2 linked regions of the Filimonas effusa genome follow. The protein of the gene in region 2 binds, or shares a complex with, the protein of the main gene of each other region. Links are inferred from orthologs where the notes say so. Each region holds a gene or a part of one and is shown on either strand. Other genes may lie near its edges. The genes, in order: meaB and ESB13_RS03290.

Evidence for each region.
Region 1: the proteins of ESB13_RS03290 (region 2) and meaB are in contact, whole or in part, in a crystal structure (PDB 8DPB), measured with the Methylorubrum extorquens proteins. The link is inferred for Filimonas effusa from one-to-one orthologs. Residues at the interface, in SOR27001.1 of Methylorubrum extorquens: Glu577, Glu578, Asn579, Asp580, Gly581, Arg582, Arg583, Arg585, His596, Ala604, Ser605, Ala608, Asp609, Gly611, Phe612, Asp613, Val614, Asp615, Ile616, Gly617, Pro618, Leu619, Glu625, Arg628, Gln629, Val631, Glu632, Asn633, Asp634, Glu661; in SOR26638.1 of Methylorubrum extorquens: Arg20, Ala21, Ala24, Arg25, Thr28, Ser32, Arg33, Arg34, His37, Thr98, Gly99, Gly100, Ser101, Ile102, Leu103, Lys106, Thr107, Ala110, Ala113, Ile114, Asp115, Arg116, Ala118, Phe119, Ile120, Arg121, Pro122, Pro124.

What each region holds. Positions count from the first base shown.
Region 1 is NZ_SDHZ01000005.1:257,354-263,298, reverse strand. The notes cover bases 2,150-5,042. They hold meaB (methylmalonyl Co-A mutase-associated GTPase MeaB), read right to left. Parts: upstream 4,092-5,042; coding sequence 3,207-4,091; downstream 2,150-3,206. Other genes in these bases: ESB13_RS22595 (glycosyltransferase family 2 protein), read right to left, coding at 4,110-5,042; ESB13_RS22605 (hypothetical protein), read left to right, coding at 2,985-3,203; ESB13_RS22610 (DUF4143 domain-containing protein), read left to right, coding at 2,654-2,869; typA (translational GTPase TypA), read left to right, coding at 2,150-2,522. Also shown: ESB13_RS22620 (PorP/SprF family type IX secretion system membrane protein), read left to right, coding at 1-566; more of typA, read left to right, coding at 711-2,149; more of ESB13_RS22595, read right to left, coding at 5,043-5,057; ESB13_RS22590 (hypothetical protein), read right to left, coding at 5,068-5,945. UniProt on the Escherichia coli protein: Binds and hydrolyzes GTP. Likely functions as a G-protein chaperone that assists AdoCbl cofactor delivery to the methylmalonyl-CoA mutase (MCM) ScpA and reactivation of the enzyme during catalysis.
Region 2 is NZ_SDHZ01000001.1:896,092-902,113, reverse strand. The notes cover bases 870-3,839. They hold ESB13_RS03290 (acyl-CoA mutase large subunit family protein), read left to right. Parts: upstream 870-1,531; coding sequence 1,532-3,148; downstream 3,149-3,839. Other genes in these bases: ESB13_RS03285 (acyl-CoA dehydrogenase family protein), read left to right, coding at 3,216-3,839; ESB13_RS03295 (DUF7935 family protein), read left to right, coding at 955-1,458. In the rest of the region: ESB13_RS03305 (GlcNAc-transferase family protein), read left to right, coding at 1-444; ESB13_RS03300 (HesB/IscA family protein), read right to left, coding at 499-837; more of ESB13_RS03285, read left to right, coding at 3,840-4,580; ESB13_RS03280 (helix-turn-helix domain-containing protein), read left to right, coding at 4,599-5,513; ESB13_RS03275 (TolC family protein), read left to right, coding at 5,651-6,022. UniProt on the Escherichia coli protein: Catalyzes the interconversion of succinyl-CoA and methylmalonyl-CoA. Could be part of a pathway that converts succinate to propionate.

The sequences.
Region 1 (5,945 bases), on a different replicon or contig from region 2:
ATGTTCCTACCCAGCAGCTATTTGAGCGTACAGGGTTTAACTACTGGGACGCCAGCACAGGCGTTACCCTGAGCAGCGGATTTAGCGAGAACGCCCGTTTCTACTTGGGAGTGGCTTTATTTCATTTCAATAAACCCAAAGTGGCTTTCTATACCAGTAATTCAAACGTTCATCTCGATAAAAAATATGTGGTGAACGCCGGGGTAACCTTACCTACATCCGATTTTAACCGGGTAATATTATATGCCGACTATTTCTCGCAGGGCGGAAACCGCCAGTTCCTGGGTGGGGTGATGTACGGAACCGACATTGCACAGGATTATGATGAGGATGCCCGGAGCCTGTCGATCTATTTCGGGGGCTTTTTCCGCTGGAATGATGCGTTATGCCCTGTGGTTAAATTAGATATGTATGACTGGTCTTTTGGATTAAGCTACGATTTAAACCTGTCGAGATTACGCACTGCATCCCGTTTAAAGGGAGGTTTGGAGCTTACAGCGTCTTTTAAAACCAAATTTTTGAACCGTTCGAACTACGCCGATAAGGTGCGATGCGTGTGGTTTTAGCCGTCCTGCTTTAAATTTAGGTGAAAAATGCAATCAGAGACCGTTTTCATTTCACCAGCCGGTTGCATTTTAGTACCTTTGCGGCCAATTTGAGGCTTAAAACGTAATATTACTAGAGCTTGGTCTCAAACCCGTCAAATTTTTATGGACATAAGAAACATTGCGATTATCGCACACGTTGACCACGGAAAAACAACGCTGGTAGACAATATCTTAAAAAGTACCAAGGTATTCCGTGAGAACCAGGATGCAGGTGAGTTGATCATGGACAGCAACGACCTGGAAAAAGAACGTGGCATCACCATTTTCTCGAAAAATGCCGCGGTTACGTATAAAGATGTAAAAATCAACGTAATAGATACTCCTGGTCACGCCGACTTTGGAGGTGAAGTGGAGCGTGTACTGAAGATGGCCGATGGTGTTATCCTTCTCGTCGATGCTTTTGAAGGCCCAATGCCTCAAACACGCTTCGTTCTTCAGAAAGCCTTACAGCTGAACCTGAAGCCTATCGTTGTTATCAATAAAGTAGATAAGCCAAACTGCCGCCCCGACGAGGTGCATGACGCAGTTTTCGAACTGTTCTTTAACCTCGACGCTACCGAAGCACAGCTCGATTTCCCTACCTTCTATGGTAGCGGTAAAAACGGCTGGTTCAATGATTCATTGACTCCTACTGAAAATATTGATGTCCTGATGGATGGTATCCTGAAATTTGTTCCGCCACCTACCGTTAGCGAAGGTGCATTGCAAATGCAGATCACTTCCCTCGACTACTCTTCTTTCCTTGGCCGTATTGCCGTAGGTAAAGTAGCCCGTGGTTCTATCAAAGAAGGTCAGCAGATCGCATTGATGCAGGCTGATGGTTCTGTTAAGAAACAAAAAGTACGCGAATTATACGTATTCGAAGGTATGGGCAAACGTAAGGTGACCGAAGTACTGGCGGGCGACCTTTGTGCAGTAGTAGGTCTGGAAGGCTTCAACATCGGTGATACCATCTCCGATGCTGAGATCCTGGAAGCACTTCCGGTGATCAGCGTTGATGAGCCTACCATGAACATGACCTTCAGCATCAACAACTCTCCTTTCTTTGGCAGGGACGGTAAATTCGTTACCAGCCGTCACCTCCGTGACCGCCTGATGAAGGAAACTGAAAAGAACCTTGCCCTCAGGGTAAAAGATACCGACAACGGTGATACCTTCCTGGTATACGGTCGTGGTATCCTGCACCTGGGCGTATTGATAGAAACCATGCGCCGTGAAGGGTATGAATTAACTGTGGGTCAGCCCCAGGTAATTGTTAAAACCATCGACGGTAAAAAAATGGAACCTTACGAAAACCTGGTAGTAGACGTTCCCCAGGAATTCGCGAGCAAGGTAATTGACCTTGTTACCCGTCGTAAAGGTGAAATGCACGTGATGGAAACAAAAGGTGAAATGCAACACCTGGAATTTGAAATCCCTTCCCGTGGTTTGATCGGTTTACGTACGCAAATGCTTACAGCAACAACCGGTGAAGCTGTTATGGCGCACCGCTTTAATGAATATAAACCCTGGAAAGGTGTTATCCCTGGCCGTAACAATGGTGTATTGCTGGCAAAACAAACCGGTACTACCACAGGTTACTCTATCGATAAATTACAGGACAGGGGAACTTTCTTCGTTGATCCGGGAGAAGAGGTGTATGCAGGCCAGATCATTGCCGAGCATATTAAACCAGGCGATCTTATCGTAAACGCTATTGAAGGTAAAAAATTAACCAACATGCGTGCAAGCGGTAGTGACGCTGCCACCAACATCGCTCCTAAAACATTGCTTACCCTCGAAGAATGTATGGAATACATTCAGCAGGATGAGTGTATCGAAGTAACACCTAACAATATCCGTATGCGTAAGGTGATTCTCGATGAAGAAGAGCGTAAACGTGTAAGCCGTTCAATGAAGACTGAAGAAGCGTAAGTGTTTAATGAGTGAATACTTAAAAGGGCGTATCGTTAGATATGCCCTTTTTGTTTACCCCCGGACAACTAAAAATCATAATTCCGTCAGTTAACTGACGGAATCAATGCAAAATTCGTCAGTTCAGCTATTTGAATAGTTTTTCATTACTGTCCGTACGGCAAAACACGGGAGCTTTGTGGGAAAGTTATATTCAGGGAGAAAGAAGCAAATACAATGCTTACCGGCAAGCTTATATAAACAGCTATTTCTGGCGTACTTGTGATCAGCAGGAGATAGATCTTACAGAGGAAACGGAAGGCACTACTACAGCATACGAATTTAAAATGGCTGGAGAAGCAGGCTAAAGTGCCCGCTGCTTTTGCAAAAGCATACCCGGAGGCCTCTTTCACAACCATACATCGTGACAATTATCTTGACTGGATTATGTAAATTTGCGGTATCACTTTTAAATAGGAGCGGATGAAGAAGCGGGTATGCCTCACGGTTATTATCGCAGTAATTACCTTTATTCAGGAGTTGCAGGCGCAGTGTTCTATTTGTACAAAAACGGCTATGCAGCTGGGTGAAGGCCCGGCAAAGGGACTGAATGGCGGTATCCTGTACCTGATGGCTACACCATTATTGATCATGTTCATCATAGGCTACCGCTGGTGGAAACGCGAACGCCAGGTAAGTTAATTTCTATTCTGTCATATACTTTGCAACCAGGGTGTACAGGTTTGTGATCCCTGTTTGTTTTATCTCTTCATACAAACGGACGCGGGTAATATCCTTCATTCGCTTCTGTTGGATCAGCAGGAAAGCCTTTTCCGCCAATAGCCAGTTCTTTTTATCATTGGAAATCCCGGAGATCCAATGCTTTTTTATAGTGGCAAAAAGTTCCGCTGTACCTTCCTTTTGCGATGCTATGGTTTTCAGAATGGGAACCTGTTTGTTTCCGGGTTTAAAACTAAGCGCAGCAGCCAGGTTCTTTATAAAAGTATCCGCAGCAGGACGGTCTGCTTTATTTACCACAAACAGATCGGCCACCTCCATGATACCTGCTTTCAGGGTCTGAATATCATCGCCGGCCTCAGGCACCAGGATCATGACAGTAAGGTCTGCCAGCCCGGCAATCTCTATTTCACTTTGTCCAACCCCAACTGTTTCCACCAGGATATAATCAAAGGCGGCGGCTTTCAGGATATGCATGACATCTACAATTCCAGCCTGCAAACCTCCCAGGCTGCCACGGGAACCAAGTGAACGGATAAATACATTGGGATGTGTGTACCAGTTGCTCATGCGGATCCTGTCGCCCAGTAAGGCGCCCAGGTTAAACGGGGAAGAGGGGTCTACGCAAAGAACGGCCACCGTTTTATCTTCAGCAACGATCTGCCCGATGAGGGCGTCGGTGATAGTGCTTTTTCCTGCACCGGGTGGTCCGGTAATTCCAATAACCGGAACGGACTGCTGCGAAAGGCCGCGCAAAGTTTTTTCAATACCCGGTACCTGATTCTCGGCAAGGGATATCAATCGCGCAATTGTCTTGTAATCTCTGTTTGCAAGGGCATGCAGGAAGTCCATCTTACACAGTTTAAACCACTAAATAGAAATACCCCGGCCCTTGAAGCTCATTTTTGAGTATTTGATTGCATTTTTCAGATACGACAGGGCCGGCAGCAATCTTCTTTTATGTCCAAATATATCCTTACTATGCTTTAATAAAAAACGAAACAGTTTCCAGTTAAAAGCCGGCTTGTCGCTGGTTACACTCTGCTGTTCTAGCAGGGGGATCAGTTCCGCCAGGTAATGGGCATCTTCTTTTCTCAGCGCCGGAATAGCAGAAAACAGGCGTAACGTTTCATAAAGGTCCAGCTCTTTCTTTTTTGAAGCAGCCTGCGAACTGAAGAAATTATTGGATTCATGAATACGATGGTGAACCAGGAAACTGCCAACAGACACTACAGAACCCAGGCAGGTAGCTACAACGCTGATCCACCAGTCATAAGACATTTTATCAGGAATAGGAACAATATATTGCACCAGTGACCGGCGGAAGATCATATCGTGCCCCATGATATGATTGAAAAAAAAGAATTTCCGGGTTCTGTTCCCGCTGAAATGATGCTGAAGAGCGGCTTTCTTATAGTTCAGTGAGCTACCTTCTAAGCGTACCGACTTATTATGCACTAATACAATAGTATCATCGGAGAAAGCAGCCATCTGTGCCGTTATCTTTTCAGGTAACCAGATATCGTCCTGGTCCGAAAGCGCGATAAAGTCACCGGAGGCCTTTTGAATGGCCGACTCAAAATTCTTATTGTAACCAAGGTTCACCGCGTTCTGAAACAGTTTTATTTTTTCGGGGTGCTGCTGCTGCCAGTAAAGTAGCTTAGACCAGGTATTGTCCGTTGAACGGTCATCTGCAACAATCAGCTCAAAGTTTTCATAACGCTGCTGCAGGATGGATGTAATCTGTTCATCGATGTATTTCTCTCCATTGTAAGTACACATCACAACCGAAACAAGAGGCGGCAGATCTTTATTCATGACAACTGTTTTAAACATAATACCTGTTGATAGACCAGGTATTGCCTTTGGCTTTCTGTATTATTTTCTTAAAGAACGGTAATTGCTCAAACTGCATCTTGTCGTTCACTATTGGCTGTGGCTGGATACTATCGGTTAAAGCTGCCAGCTCCTGCAGCGGTACTGCGGCATGTTGTGTAAAGAAGCGGCCTAACAATATTCTGAATTCTTTCAGGTTCCAGTAATGAAATACGATGTCGGCGGCTTCTGAAATATGGATATTGTTCTTTTGAAAAGTATAGCAAAAAGCAAATTGCTCTACAGTATGCCTTGGAAAAAGCGGGTAAAGTTCATCTGTAAGCGCCAGCACTTCGTCCAGTAAAGGCAGGTGACTGTTATGCAGGCCAATGACACCGGCATTCCACATTTCAATATGCAAAGGGTCGGGGAATTGAAGTGCCGGGTTTGGCGCCGACTGCAGGAACTGCTTCCATTTCCTGAAATGAAGATTTCCTCCCGCACCTATTTTCCCTTCCGGTATATGAAATACCACCTGCGCCGCACTTATCCTTTCCAGCAGGTCCGGTAAAGCAGAAGTTACACAGGTATCGGAGTCCATATAAATAAGTTTTCCCTGTCTGCCCGCCAGGCAGTCCTTTATTACCTCTATTTTAACCCGGTGAACAAACTGGTGTTGTCCTTTCCACTGGCTGATAAGCTGCGCATTCATTTCACGGATCGTAAGGGGTACTATTGCGGCGAAAGGTTCAAATTCATGAGGTTGGTCGGTATACACTACCACCTGCGGGGTTTGATCGCCCAGCATGCGATACAATCTTAAGAGAGCGAATTTACATTCATCCAGTAACGCAGGCGCCCCATAGCTTTGAAATACGATATATGTGTTCA
Region 2 (6,022 bases):
CATTTATCGGCTCCCATTCCGGCAAGATTCTATTCTGCCGGCTTTTGTTTCACTGTCGGAATTTTCTGTACAGAAGTGCCACACGATCCCGATATTTATTACATAGGCGAGGAAATCAGTATCGCTGTAAGGGCATATACACATGGCTATGACTTATTCCACCCGCATCAAACGGTGATCTGGCATCAATACGAAAGAAAAGGCGTTAATAACCATTGGGATGATCACACGCTATGGCGTCTTAAAGATCAAAGCTCTTTTGAAGTGGTCAGAAATTTATTGACCGGAAAATATGGAAAGGAATATCAATACGGACCGGGCACAGAAAGATCGCTGGCAGAATACGAGCGATATGTGGAGGTAGATTTTCAAAAACAGCTACTACACTTGAACACGGCTACCGGGGCTCCCCTTAAACCCAGATACGCCAGATGTAATATTTAGACCGGGAGAATGAAAATCAGTCACTTTTTTTCACTATACTGTAAAAAACGTCTTCTAAGCAGAGAATGATGTTCCGCAACCACAAGTTTTGGAAGCATTGGGATTATTAAAAGTAAAGCCTCTTGCATTCAAGCCATCCTGCCAGTCTATTTGCATTCCGAAGAGATACATCTGGTGGCCAGGATTCATTATTACAGGAATACCTTCGAAATCAAACACTTCATCACCTTCCATTTTCTCATCGAAGCCCAGTACATAGCTTAAACCACTACAACCACCACCTTTTACCCCTACACGAAGGTATTGGTTGTCGGCCTCAGCCTGCATCAGACTTTTGATTTCCTGTACAGCACCGGCAGTAAAAGACACAGGGATCTGCATTGTAGTTTCCATACCTATAATTTTTCCGTATCTGCAAAATTAAGAAGAAATAGGAAACAGCCTATACCGCCTCGTTTTCGGATTACGGAAAACCTTTCATTCTCCCTATTTTTGTTAAAAAAGAATTAGATGTTAGATACGACCGTAGTGTTAACAGTTCTGATAGCCTGTATGATTGCCGCAGTATTAGCTTACCTGATTTACCTGCAGCGAAAGGCTAAACTGGAGGAAAGGGTTAAAGTACAGGGAGGACAACAATTACAACTTCAAGCCTATGAAAGGCTAACCGTGCTGGTAGACAGAATTGCATTACCCAATCTTATTACCAGGGTAAATGTATCGGGCATCAGCGCTGCCGACATGCAGGCGATACTAACCCGCAATATCAGGGAAGAGTTTGAATACAATATCAGCCAGCAGATTTATGTCAGTCCAGAGGCATGGAAAGCCGTTAAAAACCTGAAAGAACAGAATTTACTTGTTATTAACCAGTTCGCCAGCGCTTTACCCATTAACGCCACAGGACTGGATTTAAATAAGCTATTACTGGAATACCTGATGGCCGATAAAAAAGGCTCCTTACACGAAGTGGTAAGCGAGGCACTATCTTACGAAGCGAAGCAGCTTTTGTAAGTATTCCTGTGTTTTTGCCAGTGTCGGACTATTCCAGCCTATAAAAAATAACTAACAACATAATACGATTGCCGTGCCTGAAAAAAAGAAAATTTATACCGATAGCGGTATAGAAATCAAAGAGTTATACACCAGTATTTCCAATTCTGATTTAACGATTGATCCTGCTTCACGTTCCGGAATGCAGGATCAATCAGCTACTGCCCTACCTGGGGTATGGCCTTACACCAGGGGAATACAAGCCGATATGTACCGTGGTAAGTTATGGACGATGCGCCAATACGCCGGCTTTTCTACTGCCGAAGAAAGCAACAAGCGTTATCATTACCTGTTATCACAGGGCGTAATGGGCTTAAGCGTCGCCTTTGACCTACCTACCCAAATAGGATACGATAGCGATCACAAGCTGGCCGAAGGTGAGGTAGGCAAGGTGGGTGTAGCCATAGACAGCCTGGAGGATATGGAGCGCCTGTTTCATGGCATCCGGCTACAGGACGTAAGTACCTCAATGACAATCAATGCCACCGGTTTTATTCTACTGGCACTTTATGTAGCATTAGCCAAAAAACAAGGAGCCGACCTTCAGAAAATTACAGGTACTATACAAAACGACATCCTTAAGGAATATGCTGCGCGTGGCACCTATATTTACCCGCCCCGGCCATCGATGCGGATTATCACAGACATTTTTGACTGGTGCCGCACGGAAGTTCCAAAATGGAATACCATCTCCATTTCGGGATACCATATACGCGAAGCAGGAAGTACAGCCGTGCAAGAGCTGGCTTTTACACTGGCCAACGGTAAAGCATATGTCGAAGCTGCAATAGCTAAAGGAATGGATATCAACGTATTTGGACAAAGGCTTTCTTTTTTCTTTAATGCTCATAATCACTTATTCGAGGAAATAGCCAAATTCCGGGCAGCAAGACGTATGTGGGCCCGCATAATGAAAGACCTGGGCGCCACGGATCCCAGAGCAATGATGTTACGCTTTCACAGTCAAACAGGCGGCAGCACCTTAACGGCCCAGCAGCCGCTGAATAATATAAGCCGGGTAACCATTCAAACACTTGCCGCGGTATTGGGGGGCACGCAAAGCTTACATACCAATGGTTATGATGAAGCATTGAGTCTGCCCACCGAAGAAGCGGCCCGTATTGCGCTGCGGACACAGCAGATTGTAGGTTATGAAAGCGGCGTTACAGACACGGTAGATCCACTGGCGGGCAGCTATTTTGTGGAAAGCCTGACTAATGAGGTAGAACAAAAAGCATGGGAGCTTATCCGTACCATTGATAATATGGGGGGAAGCGTTAGTGCGATAGAGCAAGGCTTCATGCAGGAAGCTATAGCCCGGAGCGCGTATGAATACCAGCGCCAGGTAGAAGATGGCAGCAAACTGATCGTTGGCGTCAACAAATTTGTGATACCCGAAACACAGGACACACCGGTATTCAGAGTAGACGACAGTATACGTAACGTACAGTCAGAACGCCTGCAGCAACTACGCGCCCGCCGCGACCAGCAGGCGGTAGTACAATGCCTTGAACAGATCCGGACCGCTGCAGTAAACGACACCAACCTGATGCCGCATGTATTACATGCCGTAGAACATTACTGTACGCTGGGAGAAATTGCCGATACGCTGAGAGGCGTATTTGGAGAGGGAATAGAAGGAAAGAAATAGCGGAAGATTGTGGAGAGATTCTTGTGTAGTTCGTTGATACAATTAATCATTCATATACACCTAAACTATGGCTAATCTATTTCAGAAAATAAGAAAGGGGCTGCAGTTATACCAGCAGATAGATATGGAAGCATTGGAAAAACTGGCAGCAAAAGTTGATTTGAATGCAGTAGTTCAGAATGTCAGCAAGCTCGATGACACCCAATTACAGGGAGTGATGAAACTATTAAGCGGTAGCGGCGGGCATAAGAAAAAAGTTCCGCCACCTGTAGACGGAGATTTTTACGACCTGGCAGAACTGCTGACTCCGGAACAGCGCGCGTTACAATTAAAGGTGCGTGCTTTCCTGGAAACAGAAGTGCAACCTATCGTTAATGAATACTGGCTGCGTGCCGAGTTTCCCTATGAATTAATTCCGAAGCTGGCGGCTCTTAATATTTGCGGCGTTACTTACCAGGGATATGGCTGCCCCGGTTTACCCAATATAATGGAAGGGGTGCTGGCCATGGAAATGGCGCGTATAGATGCGTCTATAGCCACTTTTTTCGGCGTGCAAAGCGGACTAGCCATGGGCAGCATTTATATGCTGGGCAGTGAAGAACAAAAGCAGCAATGGCTGCCTGCCATGCAGCAAATGACCTGCATTGGCGCATTCGGATTGACCGAACCGGAGGTTGGCTCAGGAGCCGCCGGCGGCTTAACAACCACAGCCAAAAGAACACCGGAAGGCTGGGTATTAAATGGTCAGAAGAAATGGATAGGCAACGCCACATTTGCCGATGTAATAATAATATGGGCAAGGGATGTAGATGATAACAATGTAAAAGGCTTTCTTGTAAAAAAAGACAATCCCGGCTTCCAGGCTATAAAGATGGAAGACAAGATGGCTTTACGTATTGTACAGAATGGTCTTATTACGCTGACCAATTGCCAGGTAGCGGAAACAGACAGGCTTGCCAAAGCCAACAGTTTTAAGGATACAGCCGAAGTACTGCGGATGACACGAGCCGGAGTTGCCTGGGAAGCAGTAGGCTGCGCCCGCGGCGCCTACGAAAACGCACTGGCATATACTACGCAACGGAAGCAGTTTGGCAAACCGATAGCAGCTTTTCAGCTGATACAAAACCACCTGGTTGAAATGCTGAGTAATTTAACTGCCATGCAAACAATGGTATTCCGTTTATCGCAATTACAGGACGAAGGGAGGTTAACGGATGAGCATGCTTCACTGGCCAAAGTATTCTGCACCTTAAGAACGAGAGATATAGTAAGCCGTGCCCGTGAAGTAATGGGAGGCAACGGCATATTACTGCAATACAATGTAGCACGCTTTGTTGCGGACGCGGAAGCTATTTACTCTTATGAAGGTACTAAAGAGATCAATTCCCTTATCGTGGGCAGAGCTATTACCGGATTTAGCGCTTTTGTTTGATTTTCATAACTTCGCATTATGGTAGCAGTAGAAACCCTTGATGAGTATTATAAGAGAATAGATATGAAGCCGCCTGCCATGGCCGTAAACGCCTATGGCAAGATCTCGGGACACTTCAACGTTTACCCGCGCCAGGGTATCTGCCAGCGATACTCTCCTTTCAAGCGACGCGATTTTTTTAAAGTCAGCTTTATCACGGGAATAGGACGGCTTCATTTTGAGGACCGCACCGTAGAGGTTGACAAACCTGCCCTGTTATTTTCGCCGCCGGAGCTCAGTTATTCCTGGGAAGCGGTTTCGGAGCAACAAACAGGCTATTGCTGTCTTTTTGATGCGGTATTTCTTGATAATTATCATCACCGGGATATTATACATGAGTCGCCATTGGTCATCAGCGGCCAGGACCCGTTGTTTTTCCTGACCAGCCGACAGCAGCAGCGTGTAGAGCTGTTATTCTGCATGATGATGGCAGAAATGGAGTCCGACTATTCACATAAATACGATCTTATCCGTCATTGCCTGTATATGGTCATTCATGAAGCCATGAAAATGCAGGCTGCCCGTAATCCTATAAAGCATATCAATGCGCCTGCCCGTTTAACAGCCCAGTTCCTGGAGCTGCTGGAACGACAGTTTCCGATAGACTCACCGGAACATGCCCTTCAGCTTAAAACGGCCCAGGATTTTGCGCTAAGCCTTTCTGTTCATGTTAACCATTTAAACCGGGCCGTAAAGGAAGTGACCGGTAAAACCACCACAGAACACATAGCAGAACGAATAACAGTGGAGGCACGTGCGCTTTTAAAACATGCCAGCTGGAGTATTGCTGAAATAGCCTATAGCCTGGGATTTGAATACCCCGCTTACTTTAACAATTTCTTTAAGAAGCATGCACACATAACGCCCGGTGCATTTCGCGCGAACGCTGTTTGAAAAATACAATGAATTGTTTGAATATTACAATTACTAATTCTTTCGTCCTTCCTATTTTTACATTCTCACACCCTCCTGCCGCGGACATTCCGGGTGACTTGCCGTAAGAAGAGCAAACATTAAAGCAGAAAGAAAGCATGTTAAAAAAATCAGCACTCATCCTGTGTGTAGCGGGCGGGGTGTTTAGCAGCCGTGTGCATGCACAGCAGTTGCTTACCCTAAAGCAGGCGATACAGACCGCCCTTACCAACTATGGAACAATCCGGGCAAAGGAAGCATACGTCAATGCATCCAAAGCTTCGGTAAGGCAATCTGTAAACGACTACCTGCCCGACTTTAATTTATCGGCACAGCAGGATTATGGAACAGTTAATGGATTGAACGGGCCGGCGTATGGCTATCGTGGGTTAAATACAGCAGCATCAGGACCAGCATTAACACACCAGAACTGGAATGCGGCGTTTGGCGCGTTATACCTTGCCAACGTAAGCTGGGATTTCTTTTCTTTT